Regions from separate parts of the Rhizobium sp. UBA1881 genome, predicted to be linked through region 2. Evidence: predicted binding sites of a transcription regulator. Region 2 holds the regulator's gene; the other holds the start of a gene.

Region 1 (4,542 bases), on a different contig from region 2:
ACATTTCGCGGAACGGCTTCGGCGCCGGCAGGCCGTCGATCAGGTGCGGGTCGAGCTTGAAGGCCAGCATCGCCTTTGCCGAACCATCGGGATTGCGCTGGAAGTAGTTGGTGCGCAGCGTCGAGTCGACCACGTTGACATAGCGGCGCAGGATACGGTCGTCATCAAGGCTTGGAACGTCCGATAGCGCCGTCTCGATCCTTGCGTGAAGATCGGTCGCCTTCTTGATCCTGTTCTTCTCGGTCAGCTTCGGGTCCAGGCCATCGTGGAACAGGCGAAAGATGAGCGAGGAGATAGCCGGGTATTTATCCAGCGTCGTCGCGATGTAATCCTGCGAATAGGCGATGCCGGCCTGGCGCAGATAGCGCGAGTAGGCGCGCAAGACGCTTGTCTCGCGGGCCGACAGGCCTGCCGAGATGATCAGGCGGTTGAAATTGTCGTTGTCGATGACACCCGAAAACGCCGACAGGAAGGCTTCTTCAAGTGCTGCGCCATGCTGTTGCAGATCGATCTCGCCGCCGCTCTGGGCCTCAAGTTCCATGTCATGCAGCACGACCAGCTTCTCGCTGCCGTCGGCCAGCGTCACATTGATGTCGAACGTGCCTTCGCTGATGACGCTGAAGCCAAGATTCTCAAGCAGCGGTACGCGGCGGGAGAGCGCAAGCTGGCCATTGAAGTGGAAGATCTTCAGGCAGAGCAGCGACACGCCGTCCTTGATGCGCGTGTAGAATTCGATGCGGATCTGCTCGCCCGTCGCGCAGGCGACGATGTCGGCGAAGTCAGAGAAGGTTTCCTCTGGTGGGAAGAGATCCTGATAGGCGTTGCTGACCTTGATCTTGGGCGCTTTCGGACCGGCAAGCATCTCGAAGCGGTCGTCCCAGCGGGCCGTGATGGCGCGGATTGCTTCTTCGAGCTTTGCCTGAGGGATACGCGGCGTCTTTCCGCCGGAGCGGCCGATGATGAAATGGACGCGGGCGACGCCGCCCTCGGGGAAAGCCGGGTAATAGGCCGAGACGCGGCCGTCATAGATGGTCTTGAGATAGGTGCCGATCTTCTCGCGAACGATCGAGTCATATTCCTCGCGCGGCACATAGACGATAACGGAGACGAAACGATCGAAGTGATCGATCCGCGGCAGCACCCGTACGCGCGGCCTGTCGGTCAGATCGTTGATCTGTTCGGCGAAGGTGGCGAGCAGGGCGGTGTCGATCTGGAAAAGATCGTCGCGCGGGTAGGATTCCAGCGTGTTGTCGAGCATGCGGCCGGAATGGCTCATCGGATCGAAGCCGAAATGCTCCTTCACCTTCTCCACCTTCGAGCGCAGTAGCGGGATGTCCGTTGCGAGCGACGTGTAGGCCGTCGAGGTGAAGAGGCCGACAATGCGCAGCTCGCCGGTAACGTTGCCATTCTCATCGAAGCGCTTCACGCCAACGTAATCCATGTAGGCGCGGCGGTGGACGACGGATTTGACGTTGGCCTTGGTGACGATCAGGAATTCGGGGCCGTCAAGGAAGGCCAGGATTTCGGGCGTCGTGGTTACAGCATCGCGGCCGGTCCGGAGCACTAGGACATCCGGGTTGGAAAGGATGCCCAGCCCCGTGCCCTTGTCGCGCTCGACCTTTGCATCCGAACCCTTGCCGGAATAGACATATTCGCGCATCCCCAGAAGGGTGAAATTGGCGTCGCGCAGCCATGTCAGGAAAGCGACCGCTTCGTCGCGATCCGCCTTGCGGCGGCCAACATTGCGCGACGACAGTTCGTCAATGGCGGTGCCAAGCTTGTCCAGCATCGGCTTCCAATCGGAAACCGACAGGCGCACCTGTTCGAGGACGATTTCGATCCGCTCGATCAGATCGGCGGACTGCGCCGGGGTGAGCGGGGCGAGGTGAAGCTGAATGTGGCTGACACGGTTTGCCGGCTCGCCGGGCATATCCGGCGAATAGAGTTCCGGCGGATGACCTGGCTGCATGACGAGAATGGGATGAACCGCCATGAAGAGATCGCGGTAGCTGCTCGTCACCTCACCCATGACCGATTCGTAGAGGAATGGCATGTTGTGATCGGTCACCGACAGGACCGACACCGCCACGCCATCTGGTTCCACATTGTCGAGCGAGGTGACGGTGACGCGCGGAGCGTTGCCGGTCCAGGCGGCGAGTTCGGCCGCGCAGTGAACGGCGGAAATCGCCAGCATTTCGGGCGTGTAGGATTCGAGGTCGTCACCGCTGGCGCGTCCGAAGAGAATATCCGGTGCGAGATAGTGCTCGCCCATCGCCGTCGCGATCTTGTTCGCGCTCTCAATCTGTTTTTCCCGTTTCGGATTGTTTCGAGCAGCCATTGACTGTGTCCCCCATTTTCTCGATTGCGCGCAGGTTAGCAGAAGGTTTGACAGAAAAATTGCTAAAATAGGGACGTCGATCGCAGTTTTCGTGCGAATTTAGCCGGCATGTCGTCAATTCTGTAAAAAATGATCCGAATGTGATTTTCGTCGCCAGAACTTTGATCACGTCCGAATGAAGAGTTGTTGACAGTCGCGCAGCAAAAAGACGATCAACTGAGGATCGGAACCCGGATCGGATAAACATGTCGCAGAATGCAGCAGGCACGGTCATCGTCATATCGAGCCACGTCGTTCGTGGATCGGTCGGCAATCGGGCGGCGGTTTTCGCGCTCGAGACGCTCGGCCACCAGGTATGGGCGCTGCCGACCATCGTGCTGCCCTGGCATCCGGGCCACGGTCGTTCGACGCGGCTGACCTTCGCCGAAGCCGATTTCGACGCGGCGATCGACGATCTCATTCGCGCGCCCTGGATCGGCGAGGTCAAGGCGGTGCTTTCGGGCTATTTCGGCAATGCCGCGCAGGCGCGCTCCGTCGGCCGGTTGATCACGGCGCTCAGGGATAAAAATCCAGATCTGTTTTACGTTTGCGATCCCGTGATGGGCGATCTCGGTGGGCTCTATGTTCCCGAGGCGACCGCTGAGGCGATCCGGGACCATCTGATCCCACTGGCATCGCTGGCGACCCCAAATCGCTACGAACTTGCCTGGCTGTCCGGCGCGCCGCTGGAGAGCAATACTGAGATCATGGAGGCGGCGCTCGCGCTCGGTCCTGCGCGCATGCTGGTGACCTCCGCGGTGCCGATGATGGCTGGTGGAACGGGCAACCTCTATCTCTCCGGGCGCCACGCGCTGCTTGCCGAGCACCGGCTGATCGACAATCCGCCAAACGGGTTGGGCGATCTTCTCGCCGCGCTTTTCCTATCGCGGCTGCAGTCCGGCATGGAAGACGAGAAGGCGCTGCAGCTCGCGACGGCCAGCGTCTACGAGGTGCTGGCTCGGGCGGTGAAGCGCGGTAGCGACGAGTTGACACTCGCAAACGACGCCTCCAGCCTGTCGACGCCGATGGCGATGGTGCAGATGCGGCATCTGATGCATCCGGCGCAGCGGCGAAAGAGCTAGCGGCCGCGCCGTTAACGCATTTGGCGCTGCGATATTGATCTTGCATCGCTCACGCTGTAATCGAAGATCATGCAGCGTTTTCCAGATACACTTCTCGACGGCTATCGCAACTTCATGAGCGGGCGTTATGCCGACGCTCGTGACCGATACAGGACGTTGGCGGAGCACGGGCAGAGCCCGAGCACGTTGGTCATTGCCTGTTCGGACTCTCGCGCGGCGCCGGAACTCATCTTCGATTCCGGGCCCGGCGAGCTCTTCGTCGTCCGCAACGTCGCCAACATGGTGCCGCCCTACGAGCCGGACAGCAATTTCCACGCGACCTCGGCTGCGCTCGAGTTCGCGGTTCTGGCCCTGAAGGTCACTGATATCGTCGTCATGGGGCATGGTCGCTGCGGCGGTATACGCGCGGCGCTCGATCCCGATGCCGAACCGTTGTCGCCTGGCGATTTCATCGGACGCTGGATGTCGCTGGTGCGGCCGGCGGCCGAGCAAATCCAGAGCAACGACGTGATGACGCCCGGCGAACGCCAGACGGCGCTGGAGCGCGTGTCGATCCGCAACTCGATCGACAATCTCAGAACATTTCCGGAGATCAAGGCGCGCGAAGAAGCCGGTGAAATCCAGCTGCACGGCGCCTGGTTCGATATTTCGACCGGCGAATTGTGGGTCATGGACGCGGAGACGCGCGACTTCATTCGCCCTGACGTCTGACACGATAATCCGAGACAAGCAAAAAGGCGCCGCGGTTTCCCACGGCGCCTTTTTCATTTGATCATTAAGTGCGGATCAGTTCGCGTCGATCTGCTGACCGATATAGGCGATCGCCTGCTGGTAGACCGTTGCCGCGTTCCAGCCGGAAATGGCTGCGAAGTTCGGCTCGCCCGGCTGATAGCCGGCACCTGGACGCCAGCCGTGGCCCTTCAGGAAGTTCGCGGTCGAGGCCAGCGCGTCGGCGCGTGAGCCGACCATGTCGACCCGGCCGTCACCATCGCCATCCGCACCGTAGAGCACGACGTTGCGCGGCAGAAACTGTGTCTGACCGATTTCGCCGTGGGCGGCACCGCGCGCCTGCGGGCTAAGGAA
Region 2 (4,542 bases):
GGCACCGGCCTTTCGGGCGGCCAGCAGCAGCGTCTGTGCATCGCGCGTGCGATTGCCGTCAGCCCCGAAGTCATCCTGATGGACGAGCCCTGCTCGGCGCTCGACCCGATCGCGACCGCCAAGGTCGAGGAGCTCATCCACGAGCTGCGCGAAGCCTACACGATCGTCATCGTCACGCACTCGATGCAGCAGGCAGCCCGCGTTTCGCAGCGCACCGCCATGTTCCACCTCGGCAACCTCGTCGAGGAGAACGATACCGACAAGATGTTCACCAACCCGGATGATCCGCGCACCCAGGATTACATCATGGGCCGCTTCGGCTGATCTCCGAAACCGGTAAACCTCAGGACATTCAAGGATAAGCCCCATGGCATCGACACATATCTATTCCGCCTACGACGATGATCTCAAGTTCCTGACGCGCCGCATATCCGAAATGGGCGGCCTCGCGGAACAGATGGTCGGCGACGCTGTTCGCGCGCTCGTCAACGGCGACACTTCGCTCGCCCAGAAGGTCATCTCCGACGACGTGATCCTCGATCACGCCGAGCGCGAGATCGGCGAAAAGGCGATCATCACCATCGCCCGCCGCCAGCCGATGGCCGCCGACCTTCGCGAAATCATGGGTTCGATCCGCATCGCGGCCGATCTCGAGCGCGTCGGCGATCTCGGCAAGAACACCGCCAAGCGCGTCATCGCTGTTCAGAGCACCGGCGTTCCGCGCAAGCTCGCCCGTGGCCTCGAGCATCTCTCCGAACTGGCACTCGTCCAGCTCAAGGAGGTTCTCGACGTCTACACCAGCCGCGTTGCAGATCGTGCCAAGTCGATCCGAGAGCGCGACGAGGAAATCGACGCGATGTACACCTCGCTGTTCCGCGAGATGCTGACCTACATGATGGAAGATCCGCGCAACATCACCAGCTGCACGCATCTCCTGTTCTGCGCCAAGAACATCGAGCGCATCGGCGACCACGCCACCAACATCGCAGAGACCATCTACTACATGGCTACCGGCGCCCAGCCGGAAGGCGAGCGTCCGAAGGACGACACCGCCAACACCGTCGGCGCGGTCACGGAATAAGCGTTCCGGACCCACGCCCCCAGGAGACCGAGACGAATGATCCCAAGAGTAGCAGTCGTTGAAGACGAAGAAGCACTGAGCGTGCTTCTTCGCTATAACCTTGAGGCCGAAGGCTTCGAAGTCGATACCATCCTTCGCGGTGACGAGGCCGAGATCCGGCTGCAGGAACGCACGCCTGACCTTTTGATCCTCGATTGGATGCTGCCCGGCGTATCCGGCATCGAGCTCTGCCGTCGCCTGCGCATGCGCCCGGAGACGGAGCGCCTGCCGATCATCATGCTGACCGCCCGTGGCGAGGAAAGCGAACGTGTTCGCGGCCTGTCGACCGGCGCCGACGACTATGTCGTCAAGCCGTTCTCGACACCTGAGCTCGTTGCCCGCGTCAAGGCGATGCTGCGCCGCGCCAAGCCGGAAGTGCTGTCCTCGCTGCTGAAGTGCGGCGATATCGAACTCGATCGCGAAACCCACCGCGTTCACCGCAAGAGCCGCGAAGTCCGCCTCGGACCGACCGAATTCCGCCTACTGGAATTCTTGATGTCGTCGCCGGGCCGCGTCTTCTCCCGCTCGCAGCTGCTCGATGGCGTCTGGGGCCATGACATCTATGTCGACGAGCGCACCGTCGACGTTCACGTCGGCCGCCTGCGCAAGGCGCTCAACTTCTCGAACATGCAGGATGTCATCCGCACCGTTCGCGGCGCTGGTTATTCGATGGAAGCGTAAGACGCTTCCATTTCATCCGGTCCAACGAAAAACGGGCCCCGCGAGGGCCCGTTTTCTTGTGTTCCTTATCCGGCTTTCCGGGTCATGCGACCCGGTTGGCGGCCTTGCGGCGCTCGTTGACCGGCTGGTAGGCCATGCGCTGGTGATAGGTGCAGTACGGCGAGTTGTCAGGGGACTCGCAGCCGCAGAAGTGGAAGTCATCCGTCAGCGGATCGCCGACCGGCCACTTGCACGTACGCTCGGTCAGTTCCGTGAGGCCTAGGCGGCGCGAGATCGGAACGACAACGTTGGAAGCCGGACGGTAACGGACTTCCTCGATCGCATCGATGTCCATCTCTTCCTTGAGAGCCACTGCGCCCTGCGGGCGGGCAACGGCGCGGCTTGGCGAGATGCGTGCGGAATTGAAGCTGTTGGCGGGGCGCGGGGTCGAAACCGCCGGGCGCTTCGGTGCCCGCGTCGCCGTGGTCGTGCCGCCGGCCTTGGCGCGGCCAGGCAGGTTCAGGCGGTGGACCTTGCCGATGACGGCGTTGCGGCTTACACCGCCAAGTTGTGCCGCAATCTGGCTGGCGCTCAGGCCTTCGGCCCAAAGCTTCTTCAGTCTCTCAACGCGCTCGTCTGTCCAGTTCATGCCCTGTCTCCGCCTTATTGCGTTGGTGTAGGCAGAATCCTTCACCCATGGCGCGGACGTGTCCGGACCAAGAAACGCTTGCTCGATTTTGGTGACTAGTTCCGCCGCATGCAGTCTAGTAATTGAGTTTTAACCTAGAGTGAGGGCGACTCCGTGACAAGAGTCGGTTGAATCGCGGCGAATCGATTTCTCGGTTTTCCCCAACTTGCTGGGTGGTAGAGTCATTTCTGCAACATTAGCTGTTGATAGCTCGCCGGCGCCCCGATGCTTGCTTGACGCATGCGACAAAAGCTCAGTTTTGTTGACATCGCACTGCGAAAAGACAATAGTGCCCCTCGCCGCCGAAAGGCGGCATTTTTCATTTCCGGGCACCCGCTTTTTAGCCGGAGTCCGGGCCATTGTTGAGCGAATGACAGGAGATCGCGCCATGGCTGAAGCCGCGCCGCTTTATGATACCTACTCTCGTGCCCCGCTGCGGTTCGAGCGAGGAGAGGGCGTGTGGCTGATCACCGAAACTGGTGAGCGATATCTCGATTTCGGCGCGGGCGTTGCCGTGACCTCCGTCGGCCATAGCCACCCGCACGTCGTCGGCGCGCTGAAGGATCAGGCCGAGAAGGTCTGGCACCTTTCCAACATTTACGAGATCCCCGGCCAGGAGCGCTTCGCCAAGCGGCTGACGGATGCAACCTTCGCGGATAAGGTGTTCTTCACCAATTCCGGCGCCGAGGCTCTGGAGTGCGCGATCAAGACCGCGCGCCGCTACCAGTATTCGAAGGGCCATCCCGAGCGCTTCCACATCATCACCTTCGAAGGCGCCTTCCACGGCCGCACGCTGGCAACGATCGCCGCCGGCGGCCAGGAAAAGTATCTCGAAGGCTTCGGCCCCAAGACGCCCGGTTTCGACCAGGTGCCCTTCGGCGATATCGAAGCCGTCCGTGCCGCCATCACCGATGCCACGGCCGGTATCCTGATCGAGCCGGTACAGGGCGAGGGCGGTATCCGCCCGGCAACCACGGAATTCATGAAGGCGCTGCGCCAGCTCTGCGACGAACACGGCCTGCTTCTGATCCTCGACGAGGTTCAGTCCGGCGTTGGCCGCACCGGCAAGCTCTTCGCGCATGAATGGTCCGGCGTCACGCCCGACATCATGGCGGTCGCCAAGGGCATCGGCGGTGGTTTCCCGCTCGGCGCCTGCCTTGCAACAGCTGAAGCAGCCTCCGGCATGAAGGCCGGCACCCATGGCTCGACCTATGGCGGCAACCCGCTCGCCATGGCCGTCGGCAATGCCGTGCTCGATGTCCTCCTCGAGGAAGGCTTCCTGCGCCACGTCAATGACGTCGCGCTCGTCTTCCGTCAGGGCCTCGCATCGCTGAAGGATCGTTTCCCCGATGTGATCGAGGACATCCGCGGCGAAGGCCTTATGCTCGGCGTCAAGGCGGCCGTTCCGTCGACTGAGCTCCTGCAGGCCATCCGCGCTGCCAACCTGCTGGCCATTCCGGCCGGCGACAACGTCATCCGTTTGCTTCCTCCGCTCGTCGTCACCGCTGACGAAGCCCGCGAAGGCCTCGCGCGTCTCGAACGCGCCGCCGAGAGCGTGCGCGCCAAGGCAAAGAAGACGGCTTGAATGGATGGATGCCCGGCCGGATGGCGGGCGTAACAGGTTAAGGACAGATGGCTTCCCCAAAACACTTTCTCGATCTCTCCGCGGTAACCTCCTCCGACCTCAGGGTCATCATGGATGACGCCAAGACCCGCAAGCAGGCCTTCAAGGCCGGCCAGGGCGACAAGCCGCTGGCAGGCAAGATGCTGGCGATGATCTTCGAAAAGCCCTCGACCCGCACGCGCGTCTCCTTCGACGTCGGCATGCGCCAGCTCGGCGGCGAAACGCTGTTCCTCTCGGGCACCGAAATGCAGCTCGGCCGCGCAGAGACGATTGGCGACACTGCCAAGGTCCTGTCGCGCTATGTCGACGCGATCATGATCCGCACCACCGACCATGCGCGCATGCTGGAGCTCGCCGAACACGCGACCGTCCCCGTCATCAACGCGCTGACGGATGATACCCATCCCTGCCAGATCATGGCCGATATCATGACCTTCGAAGAGCATCGCG

The links. The regulator PhoB, encoded in region 2, activates phosphate uptake and scavenging genes when phosphate is short. The targets are predictions, from matches to a motif close to TGTCATNNANCTGTCAT.
Region 1: B3605_RS10615 (NAD-glutamate dehydrogenase) is a predicted target of PhoB. The motif match lies at 2,514-2,530, and genes of this name have one in related genera.

The regions. Positions count from the first base shown of each region.
Region 1 is NZ_DDHH01000088.1:24,469-29,010, reverse strand. Features, by position in the region: gene B3605_RS10615 (NAD-glutamate dehydrogenase) at 1-2,338, opposite strand, end outside; gene pdxY (pyridoxal kinase PdxY) at 2,584-3,459, shown strand; gene B3605_RS10605 (carbonic anhydrase) at 3,529-4,170, shown strand; gene B3605_RS10600 (lytic murein transglycosylase) at 4,246-4,542, opposite strand, start outside.
Region 2 is NZ_DDHH01000152.1:18,067-22,608, reverse strand. Features, by position in the region: gene pstB (phosphate ABC transporter ATP-binding protein PstB) at 1-324, shown strand, start outside; gene phoU (phosphate signaling complex protein PhoU) at 368-1,081, shown strand; gene phoB (phosphate regulon transcriptional regulator PhoB) at 1,118-1,801, shown strand; gene B3605_RS18275 (GcrA family cell cycle regulator) at 1,884-2,429, opposite strand; gene B3605_RS18270 (aspartate aminotransferase family protein) at 2,857-4,053, shown strand; gene argF (ornithine carbamoyltransferase) at 4,101-4,542, shown strand, end outside.